Regions from separate parts of the Pseudarthrobacter lactosi genome, predicted to be linked through region 1. Evidence: predicted binding sites of a transcription regulator. Region 1 holds the regulator's gene; the other holds the start of a gene.
What was found. The regulator LexA, encoded in region 1, represses DNA repair genes until DNA is damaged. The targets are predictions, from matches to a motif close to TCGAACANNTGTTCGA.
Positions count from the first base shown of each region.

Region 2: a site for LexA is predicted at 2,926-2,941, ahead of ACZY0Q_RS18820 (shikimate dehydrogenase). Genes of this name have one in related genera too.

Region 1 covers NZ_JBVAYS010000002.1:735,312-740,833, forward strand. The annotation lists gene hflX (GTPase HflX) at 1-1,167, shown strand, start outside; gene ACZY0Q_RS13270 (ATP-dependent DNA helicase) at 1,160-3,217, shown strand; gene lexA (transcriptional repressor LexA) at 3,231-3,974, opposite strand; gene ACZY0Q_RS13280 (LysM peptidoglycan-binding domain-containing protein) at 4,323-4,763, shown strand; gene ACZY0Q_RS13285 (histidinol-phosphate transaminase) at 4,842-5,522, shown strand, end outside.
Region 2 covers NZ_JBVAYS010000005.1:91,183-96,704, reverse strand. The annotation lists gene ACZY0Q_RS18835 (ATP-dependent DNA ligase) at 1-400, shown strand, start outside; gene ACZY0Q_RS18830 (MFS transporter) at 536-1,855, opposite strand; gene ACZY0Q_RS18825 (IclR family transcriptional regulator) at 2,087-2,902, shown strand; gene ACZY0Q_RS18820 (shikimate dehydrogenase) at 3,042-3,923, shown strand; gene ACZY0Q_RS18815 (bifunctional sugar phosphate isomerase/epimerase/4-hydroxyphenylpyruvate dioxygenase family protein) at 3,923-5,522, shown strand, end outside.

The DNA.
Region 1 (5,522 bases):
GAAGTCCTGGACGGGATGGTGCAGCGCCGTGCCAAACCGGACCCGGGGACGTTCCTCGGTTCCGGAAAGGCGCTTGAGCTCAAGGAAATCGTAATGGCCACAGGGGCTGACACCGTTGTGGTGGATGCCGAGCTGGCACCGTCCCAGCGCCGAAGCCTTGAGGACATCGTCAAGGTCAAGGTCATTGACCGCACGGCCCTGATCCTGGACATCTTTGCCCAGCACGCGAAGAGCCGCGAAGGCAAGGCCCAAGTGGAGCTGGCGCAGCTTGAATACCTCCTGCCGCGCCTGCGCGGCTGGGGTGATTCGATGTCCCGCCAGGCCGGTGGCCAGGTGGGCGGCGCCGGTGCCGGCATGGGTTCGCGCGGACCCGGTGAAACGAAAATCGAACTGGACCGCCGCCGGATCCGGACCCGCATGGCCAAACTGCGGCGCGAAATCGCGGCGATGAAGCCGGCACGGGAAACCAAGCGAGCCAACCGCCGTCGTAATTCAGTGCCGTCCGTTGCCATTGCCGGGTACACAAACGCCGGGAAGTCATCGCTGCTGAACAGGCTGACCGACGCCGGCGTCCTGGTGGAGAACGCACTGTTCGCCACCCTGGATCCCACTGTGCGGAAGGCCGAGACCTCCGATGGCCTCGGGTACACGTTGGCGGACACCGTGGGTTTTGTGCGTTCACTGCCCACGCAGTTGGTGGAGGCCTTCCGTTCCACGTTGGAGGAAGTGGCTGACGCGGATCTGATCCTGCACGTGGTGGACGTGTCCCATCCGGACCCGGAGGGCCAGATTGCTGCAGTCCGCAAAGTCTTCAGCGAAGTGGATGCCCGCAAGGTGCCGGAGATCATTGTCCTGAACAAGGCCGATGCCGCTGATCCGTTTGTGGTGGAGCGCCTTAAGCAGCGCGAGCCGCGCCACGTGGTGGTCTCTGCCCGCACAGGCCAGGGGATCGCCGAATTGCTGCAGGCCATCAGTGACGGTATTCCCCGTCCCGGCGTGAAGCTGGAGCTCCTTATTCCCTACGACCGCGGTGACCTGATCAGCAAACTGCACGAGACCGATGCCGAGATCCTGAGCCTGGATCACGGCGAGCACGGTACCCGTGCTTTGGTGATGGTGCGCGAGGGCCTTGCGGCTGAACTGGAATCCTTCATCAACCATGACTGAGGTTGTGGCGGGGGAAGTCAAAGGTACGGCCGGCGAGCAGTTCGTGATCGAACTGCTCGACCGCGCCGTGGCCGGCATGGGCGGTCAAAGCCGCAGCGGGCAGCACGAGATGGCCCGGCAGGTGGCCAGAGCCATCGAAACCGGCGACCACCTCCTAGTGCAGGCCGGGACGGGGACCGGAAAGTCGCTGGCCTACCTGATTCCGCTCATTGCGCACTCACTCGTGAGCAACAAACCCACCCTGGTGTCTACAGCCACGCTTGCGCTGCAGACCCAGATTGTGGGGCGCGACCTTCCCCGGCTGCTGAAGACCATCACCCCCGCCCTGGACCGCCCGGTCAAGGTGGCCCTGGTCAAGGGCCGCTCCAACTACGTGTGCCAGCACAAGCTCGTAGGCGGGTTCCCTTCCGAGGAACCCGCCGAGGGCCAGCTGTTCTCCCTCGGCGAGGACACCAGCGTTCCGCATTTCGCCGCGGCCCTGGGCGGGCCGTCGTCCCAGCTGGGGAAGGAAGTGGTGCGCCTGCGCGAGTGGGCGGAAAAGACCACCACGGGTGACCGTGATGAACTGCTTCCCGGGGTCACAGACCGGGCCTGGCGGCAGGTTTCAGTGACGTCCATGGAATGCCTGGGGGCCCAAAAATGCCCCATGGCCGCCGAATGCTTCAGCGAACTGGCACGCCACGACGCCGCCGAGGCCGACGTTGTGGTCACCAACCATGCCATGCTCGCCGTCAGCGCCTTTGAAGGCCTCGCTGTCCTCCCTGAGTACGACGTTGTGGTGGTGGACGAGGCCCACGAACTGCAGGACCGGGTCACCGGCGCGGTGTCCGGGCAGCTTTCCGTGGCAATGGTCCACGCCGCGGCATCGGGTGCGCGGAAACACACGGCCATCACCGTGGATGCCCTCAACGCGGCTGCCGCCAACCTGGAACTCGCCCTGGCCGGGGTGCCCAACGGGCTGCTCCCCAACGGCCTCAACGACGAACAGCTGGACTGCGTGGACCAGCTGCGTGAAGCCTGCCGCGCTGCTCTGTCCGACTCCAAGGGGGACGGCAGCCAAACGGCCGACGGGGGGCGGCAGCTTGCACGCTCACGTCTGATGCTGATCCTGGAACTCTGTGAACGGCTTATCGTGGCACGGGAAAACCGTGAAGTGGTGTGGTTTTCCCGCGCGAGTTCCTTCGACCCGCAACAGGGCTATGCGCAGCCCGACGACTCTGCGCCGGCTCTGGTCAACATCGCGCCGCTCAGCGTTGCCGGCAAGCTCCGGGAAGGGCTTTTCGCGGGCCACACCGTGGTGCTGACCTCGGCAACCCTAGCCATCGGCTCAGCCTTTGAACCGGCCGCCGGCGGCTTGGGGTTGGTGGGGGAGGGCGCGCCGAGCTGGACCGGAATCGATGTCGGATCGCCCTTTGACTATCCCAAGCAGGGGATCCTCTACGTCGCAGGGCACCTCCCCAAGCCGGGCCGCGGGGCTTCGCCGGAGGCACTCGATGAACTCGAGGCGCTGATCCGGGCGTCCGGTGGCGGCGCCCTGTGTCTCTTTTCATCGCGCCGTGCCGCCGAGGAGGCAGCGGAGGCGATGCGTCCCCGGCTCGGCCTCAGCATTCTGTGCCAGGGCGACTCCACCATGACTGCCCTCGTGAAGCAGTTCGCGGACGAGCCCGACACCTGCCTCTTCGGAACCATGTCCCTGTGGCAGGGTGTTGATGTTCCGGGCGGATCATGCCGGCTCGTGGTGATCGACCGCATTCCATTCCCGCGGCCGGATGATCCGCTGATGACCGCACGGTCCCGCGCCGTTGCACAGGCCGGCGGAAACGGCTTTATGGCGGTATCGGCGACCCATGCGGCCATCCGCCTGGCTCAGGGCGCGGGCCGGCTGATCCGTTCCACCGGAGACAAAGGCGTGGTGGCCGTGCTTGATTCCCGGCTTGCCACCGAGCGCTACGCCGGATTCCTCCGCGCAGCGCTGCCGCCGTTCTGGCCCACCACGGACCGCAAGACAGCGTTTGCCGCCCTTGAAAGGCTGGCCGGGAAGAGCGCCTGACGAAGCGCGGGTACTACAAAGACCGCAGGACTGAGACGACTTTGCCCATAATCGTGGCGTGATCGCCCAGAATGGGCTCGTACTGCGTGTTCTGCGGCAACAGCCACGTGTGGCCATCACGCTGGCGAAACGTCTTGACGGTGGCTTCATCGTCCAGCAGGGCCGCGACGATGTCGCCGTTGGCGGCGTCGGCCTGGCGGCGGACCACTACCCAGTCGCCGTCGCAGATGGCCGCGTCTACCATGGAGTCGCCGGCCACGCGCAGCATAAAAAGCTCACCCTGGCCCACGAGCTGCCGTGGCAGGGGCATCACGTCTTCCACCACCTGATCAGCAAGGATGGGCCCGCCGGCCGCGATCCGGCCCACCAACGGCACCATAGCGGTGTCCATGGCAGAGGGAAGCTCGGTGACCGTTCCGCCGATGCCGTGCAGGACTGAAGGCTTGGTTGCCCCGTTGGTCTTGGCCGACCCGCCGTCAAGCGTCAACGGCATCAGGACCTCCATGGCGCGCGGACGCTTCGGGTCCCGGCGCAGGTATCCCAGTTTCTCCAACTGCGAGAGCTGATGGGTCACGCTGGACAAGCTCGCCAGGCCCACGGTGTCGCCGATTTCACGCATCGACGGCGGATAGCCGTTGTCATTCACCGAGCGCTGGATGGTTTCAAGGATCTTCTTCTGGCGGGCGGTGAGCCCCTTGGGGGTCCGTTGGGGCTGACGGCGCGGTGTCGCCTTGCCCTCGGCGGCTGGTGCTGCCATGTTCGCCAATGCCTTTCGGTTGCCCTGATCCGCTCCGGCCGCTGGTGCCTGGAACGCCCCGGGGCTGGTGTCGGAGTTGATTGTCAGACCCTGCTGATCAACTACAGAGGTGGTTGTTCTTGATCCAAACGTAGGCCAGCCATAAGGCTTTTTCAAACATTTGTTCTAGCGAGTCTCGACAATATTCGTTGATAAGTGCTAAAAATGAAGAAGCAAAGTTCGAACATGTGTTCTACTCGTTGCTTGCGGATTCGAATATTCGAATTTATGGACGGCCCAGGCCGGCACCGGCAAGTGGACGCGGAGGGCGCGCCGGGCAGCACAGTATGGTCCAGGAGGGCTCATTTCATGTCAGCTTTATCTGCTTCGCAGGACTCGCGTCCGCAGCTCGTTTCCGTGCAGGACCTCACCTCGCGGCAGTGGTCCGCGCCCGGGCCAACGTCGGGTTCGGCGCCCAGGCAGCGCAGGGAATCCCGGCCGCCGCTGCGTCTGACCCGTCGGGGCCGGATTGTCCTCATCGGCTTCCCGCTGGTGATCCTTGCCGCAATCCTGCTTTCCCTGGCAGGTTTCCTCAACGCCCCGGCAAAGGCTGCCGACTCTGCCGCAGACCTGTCGTTGACGCCAACAGCCTCGGTCACAGTGCAGGCCGGGCAGTCGCTTTGGGCCATCGCCAGTACCGTTGCGCCCGAGCGTGATCCCCGGGATGTCATCGCAGATATTGCCCAGTTGAACAACCTTTCCGCCGGCGGCGTGGTCCCCGGACAGCAGCTCTTCGTCCCCACCAAATAGGGAGGCTTCAGGCCCAGGCACGTGCCGCAGCAGCCCGTCACATTTTCCGGCCGTCTGCTTCGGACCTAAACTGTTCAGGTGAATGACCAGCTAGAGCGTCTGAACAGACTTCCCCTCCGGACCAACCTCCGCGGGCTGACCCCGTACGGTGCCCCGCAACTGGATGTGCCCATCCTGCTGAACGTCAACGAAAACACCCATGGGGTCCCGGCAGACGTCCGGGCCGCGATCAGTGCCGCTGTGACGGAAGCGGCGGCAGGCCTCAACCGCTATCCGGACCGTGAGTTCACCGAACTCCGCGAAGCGCTGGCCGAATACCTCGGCCACGGCCTTGACGCCACCAACATCTGGGCAGCCAACGGATCCAACGAGGTCCTCCAGCAGATTCTCCAGGCTTTCGGCGGACCCGGGCGCACGGCTCTGGGATTCCCGCCCACGTATTCCATGTACCCGCTCCTTGCCAGCGGCACGGACACCGGGTACATCACCGGACAGCGCGCTGATGACTACGGGCTCAGTGCCGAATCGGCTGCCCTGCAGGTCAAAGAGCTTCAGCCCAACATCGTTTTCCTGTGCTCACCGAACAACCCCACCGGCACTGGCCTGGGCCTGGACGTTGTCGAGGCCGTGTACGCGGCCGGCGAGGCCAGCCAGACAATCGTGATCGTTGACGAGGCCTACCACGAGTTCGCCCACGACGGAACGCCCAGCGCACTGACGTTGCTGCCCGGCCGGGAACGACTCATAGTGTCCCGCACC
Region 2 (5,522 bases), on a different contig from region 1:
GCTGGGACTGTACAAGGACGACGGCGGCCTAGCCAGCGTGGGCGTGATCGGCGCCTTCCCGATGAAGCGCCGCCAGGAATTGTTCGCGGAACTCCAGGCGCTGGTCACCGACTTCGACGGACACCCCTGGGCCTGGGCCAAGCAGGGGGAAGGCGAACGGACCCCGCGCAACGCGGAAGGCAGCCGGTGGAGCGCCGGCAAGGACCTGTCCTTTGTACCGCTGCGGCCCGAGCTGGTGGTGGAGGTCAGGTACGACCACATGGAAGGTGATCGTTTCCGGCATACCGCGCAGTTCAACCGCTGGCGGCCCGACCGGGACCCCGAATCCTGCACGTACGAACAGCTGGAGGAACCGGTCAGCTTCGATCTTGCCTCGGTCCTGGACGCCGGCCGGCCGTAGGCGTCCGGTGCCCCGTAGGCACCCAGGCCGCCTGCCGCCGTCGTACTCGCTCCCTGAATGGCCCATTTTTCAACGGGGAAAGCCCGCCATTCCGTGGAATGGCGGGCTCTCCGGTCTCAAAACTGGGCTGGTGCGTTACTTCAAGCCGAGCTGCTTCGTGGGGACCTTGAAGGTTTCCTTGGCCGTCAGGGCGGAGATGGCCGCGATGCCGCAGATGACGGCGGTGAAGATGCTGATCTGGACCCAGCCGCCGGGCTTGATGCCGCCCATCGCTGCCACGATCGCCGGGGCGAAACCTGCCATCAGGAAACCCAGCTGGGTGCCGATCGCCAGGCCGGAGAAGCGGACTTTGGTGCTGAACATCTCGGCGTAGAACGAGGGCCAGACCGCGTTGGAGGCCGCGTAGCCGAAGGAGAAGAAGCCGATGGCCGCGAGGAACATCAGCGGGATGCTGCCGGATTCCAGGCTGAGCAGGAACACCGGCGTCAGGATGGCGCTGGCCACGGCGCCGTAGATGAAGACCGGCTTACGGCCGATCCGGTCCGCGAGTTTGCCGAACAGCGGCTGGGTGCCCAAAGCGACCAGGTTGGCGCCGACCACCAGCCACAGCGTGGTGGTGCCGTCAACGCCGGCAACGGTTTTGGCGTAGCTGATGGCGAGTGTGCCGAACACGGTGGAGACGGCAGCGATGAAGGCACAGCAGACCACGCGGAGCACGTCGCGCCAGTGGTCCTTGAGGAGGTCGGCGACCGGCAGCTTGGAGATCTGCGCGGTCTTCTGGGCTTCCTCGAACGCCGGCGGCTCGTGCAGGGTGCGGCGGATAAAGAAAGCAACAAGAACGACGACGGCGCTGAGCCAGAACGGGACGCGCCAGCCGATGCCGTACTTGATCTCGTCCGGGAGGGCAAGGACTGGGATGAAGACGAGGGCGGCGAGGATCTGGCCGCCCTGGGTGCCGGTGAGGGTCCAGGAGGTGAAGAAGGAGCGGCGGTTGTCCGGTGCGTGTTCCAGCGTCATGGATGATGCGCCGGCCTGCTCGCCGGCGGCGGAGAGGCCCTGGCAAAGCCGAGCCAGCACCAGCAGGGCGGGAGCCCACCAGCCCACGGTGTTGAAATCGGGCAGGCAGCCGATCAGGAACGTCGAGGCTCCCATCAGCAGCAGCGTGAACATCAGGACCTTCCGCCGGCCTACGCGGTCACCAAAGTGACCCAGGATGACGGCGCCCACCGGCCGTGCCACGTAGGCGAAGCCGAAGGTGGCGAAGGACATGATTGCAGCGTTTGCTCCGGCGTCCGGGAAGAACACGGTGGGGAAGATCAGGGCTGCTGCGGAACCGAAGATGAAGAAGTCGTAGTATTCGACGGCGCTGCCCAGGAAGCTGGCGAGGGCTGCCTTCTTTGGCGTCCCGGCAGGGGCAACAGTGCCCGGCCCGGCGGACGGAAGTGTCTGGCTCATGGAGTTCCTTAGATGTGACGACGTTGTCGCGGATGGATCTGGAGGGTCGCAGCCGCAGCGGCCTGAGTGGAGCTGGTGCGGTGCGGCTGGAGTCCGTGGAAAGACCCGGACCAGTAGCCACATGGTGGGAGCTACTTGTGCGATACAGCAATGATGGCTGTGAGCGCAGTCACTTGTCAAGAAAATAATCACCATCTAGAAATAGTTCCCACGATGTGGCAACATCGACGTATGAGTGTGAATCAAACCACAGCGCCCGATGACGTCGCCGCTGATCCAAAGACGCCCAAGGGTGACCGTACGGACATGGTGGGCAAGGCCCTGGGCCTGCTGGTCCTCCTGGGTGACGAACCGCGTGGGGCCAGTGCCGCGGAGATCTCGCGCCGCGCCGATCTCCCCTTCAGTACCACCTACCGCCTACTGGGATCCCTAACGCGGGACGGATTTGTGGACTACGAGCCGGACGGCCGCCGCTACCACCTGGGCCTGCGGATCTTCCAGCTGGGGCAGCGGGTCTCCAACCATCACGGATTTGCCGGCACGGCGCTGCCGGTCCTTCGCCGCGTGACCGAGCAGACTGGAGAGGCCACCATCCTCAGCGTCCGCGACGGCCACCACCACCTGACGGTCAACAAGGTGGACGGCCCGCAGACCTTCCGCGTCACGAGTGATCCCGGGCATCTGGGCGCCCTGCACGCGACGGCCGTGGGTAAAGCGCTGGTGGCTTTTGCCGAGGATGCGGAGCGTAAGGCGCTGCTCGAGGAGCTCGAGCTGGATTCCCTCACCGAGCGCACCATCACGGATCGGGCCGCCTTCCGTGCGGAAATCGAGAAGGTGCGCCGGCAGGGATATGCCGTGATGGACGAGGAGAACGAGAACGGCATGCGCGCCGTGGCTGTGCCGCTGCTCAATTCCCAGGGCCATGCGTTCGCCTCCCTGGCCACCGCGGTTCCCGTCTTCCGCCTCAGCATCGAAGCCCTGCAGGCCCATGTGCCCCTGCTGCAGGATGCCGCAGCAGAGCTGGCAGCGCGGTTGCCACAGCGGTAATTTACTCCGCAAATGTTCATATGTAGAACAAGCGTGCGAGAAGTGAACAAGTGTTGTACTGTAATCCCAATCACCCGACCCGCCGCGGACGCCCCGAGCGCCGTCGCCCGCCGGGTGCCGTATCAAAGGAGCTGCCCGGATGAGCAATCGAACTGAGTCCTACCTCGTGGGACTGGTCGGCGACGGTGTTATGCCGTCACTCACTCCCCCCATGCACGAACGCGAAGGCGATGTGCTGGGCCTGCGCTACCTCTACCGCCCCATTGACCTGCTGGAGCTCGGGCTTTCCGGCGATGCCGTGGGGGACCTGCTCAAGAGTGCCCGCAGCCTGGGCTTCAACGGCCTGAACATCACCCATCCGTGCAAGCAGCTTGTGCTGGCGCACCTGGACGAGGTCTCACCGGATGCCCTCAGGCTCGGCGCCGTCAACACCGTGGTCATCGAGGACGGACGCTTCATCGGCCACAACACCGACTTCTCCGGCTTCGCCGCCGCGCTCGCCTCCGGCCTTCCGGGCGCGCGGCTGGACCGCGTTGTCCAGCTGGGCGCGGGAGGGGCGGGTTCCGCCGTCGCCTACGCCCTGCTCACCGCCGGCGTGAAGGCGCTGGACCTGGTGGACGTGGACCCCGTCCGCTGCGCGGCACGCGCCGCAGAGCTGGCCGGCTTTTTCCCGGACAGCACCGTCACGGCGCGTACGACGGCGGAGCTGCCGCAGCTGCTGCCGCTGGGCGACGGTCTGGTGCACTGCACGCCCGTAGGTATGGCCGCCCACCCGGGAGTCCCGCTGGACCTGGACCTGCTGGAAACGCGGCACTGGGTGGCGGACATCGTCTACCGCCCGATCGATACCGAACTGGTCCGCGGCGCCCGTGCCAAAGGCTGCGAGGTCCTGGACGGTGGCCGCATGGCCGTAGGGCAGGCGGCGGATTCCTTCCGGATCTTTACCGGGCTGGAAGCCGATGCGGAACGCATGCGCAGCCATTTCCTGGAACTTGTGGCTAAGGAAGAGGTGGCTGCCTGATGCGCACCGGAATCGCCACGGTCTGCTTCTCCGGCACCCTGAAGGAAAAGATGCAGGCCTGCGCCATCGCCGGCTTTGACGGGATCGAAATCTTCGAGCAGGACCTGGTTACGTCGCCTCTCATGCCCGAGGACGTCCGCAAAATGGCGGCCGACCTTGGCCTCACGCTGGATCTTTACCAGCCGTTCCGCGACTTCGACAGCGTCTCCGAAGACCTCCTGGCCGCCAACCTCCGGCGCGCCGACGGAAAATTCAAACTCATGGCGCGGCTGGGCATGGACACCATCCTGGTCTGCTCCAACGTTGCCACCGCCAGCATCGACAGCGACGATCTCCGGGTGGAACAGCTCGGCAAACTGGCTGCGCTGGCGGGGGACCACGGCGTCAAGGTTGCCTACGAGGCCCTGGCCTGGGGCAAGTACGTCAGCGACTACGAGCACGCCCACAAGCTGGTGGAAGCCGTGGACCACCCCAACCTGGGCACCTGCCTGGACTCCTTCCACATCCTGTCCCGCAACTGGGACACCGCCCCCATCGAGGCCTTCAACCCGGAAAAGATCTTCTTCGTCCAGGTGGCCGACGCCCCCAAGCTCTCCCTGGACGTCCTCTCCTGGAGCCGGCACTACCGGGTCTTCCCGGGCGAGGGCCAGTTCGAGCTCGCCAAGTTCATGGGCCACGTGGTCCGGGCGGGGTACAGCGGCCCGGTGTCGCTGGAAATCTTCAACGACGTCTTCCGCCAGTCGGACGTGGAGCGCACCGCCGTCGACGCCATGCGCTCGCTCATCTGGCTGGAGGAACAGAGCGCCAAGTGGCTGGATGCTGCTTCTGACGGTGACAGTGGCGGTGCCGGTGGCACTGTTGCTGGTGGTCCTACGGCCCACGGCCGCCGTCGTTATCCCATGGAACTGGCCACGCTCCCGCAGGTAGCCGAACCGGCAGGATACAACTTCGCCGAGGTCAGGGCCGCGGACACCAAGGGGCTGGAAACGGTCCTGGGCCAGCTCGGCTTCGAATTCAACGGCCGGCACCGCACCAAGGACGTGCAGCTCTGGAGCATGGGCCACGCCCGGGTGATCATCAACGAGGCCGCACACGTCGAGGGAGACGCGTCAGCGGGGGATGCGTCGCCCGCCATCGCCGCTTTGGGGTTTGACGTCGCCTCCCCGGTCATTGCCTCCGCCCGGGCCCAGCAGCTCAAGGCCCCCGCGGTCCCGCGCAAGAGCCAGGCCAACGAGGAGGTGTTCCAGGGCTTCGCCGCCCCGGACTCCACCGAGATCTTCCTGTGCCAGGGCACCTCGGACGGCACCGCGGCCTGGACCAGTGAATTCGGGGAGGGGCTGGAGAAGCCGTCCGCCGGAGCCACCGCCATGATTGACCACGTCAACCTGGCACAGCCGTGGCAGCATTTTGACGAGGCCGTCCTCTTCTACACCAGCGCCCTCGCCCTGGAGCCCCAGCCGTTCGCGGAGGTTCCCAGCCCCACCGGCCTGGTCCGCTCGCAGGTCATGGCCACCGGGGACCGCACCGTGCGGCTGGTGCTGAACCTGGCGCCGCTGAACCAGCAGCGCAAGACCTACCAGGAACACATCGCCTTCGCGG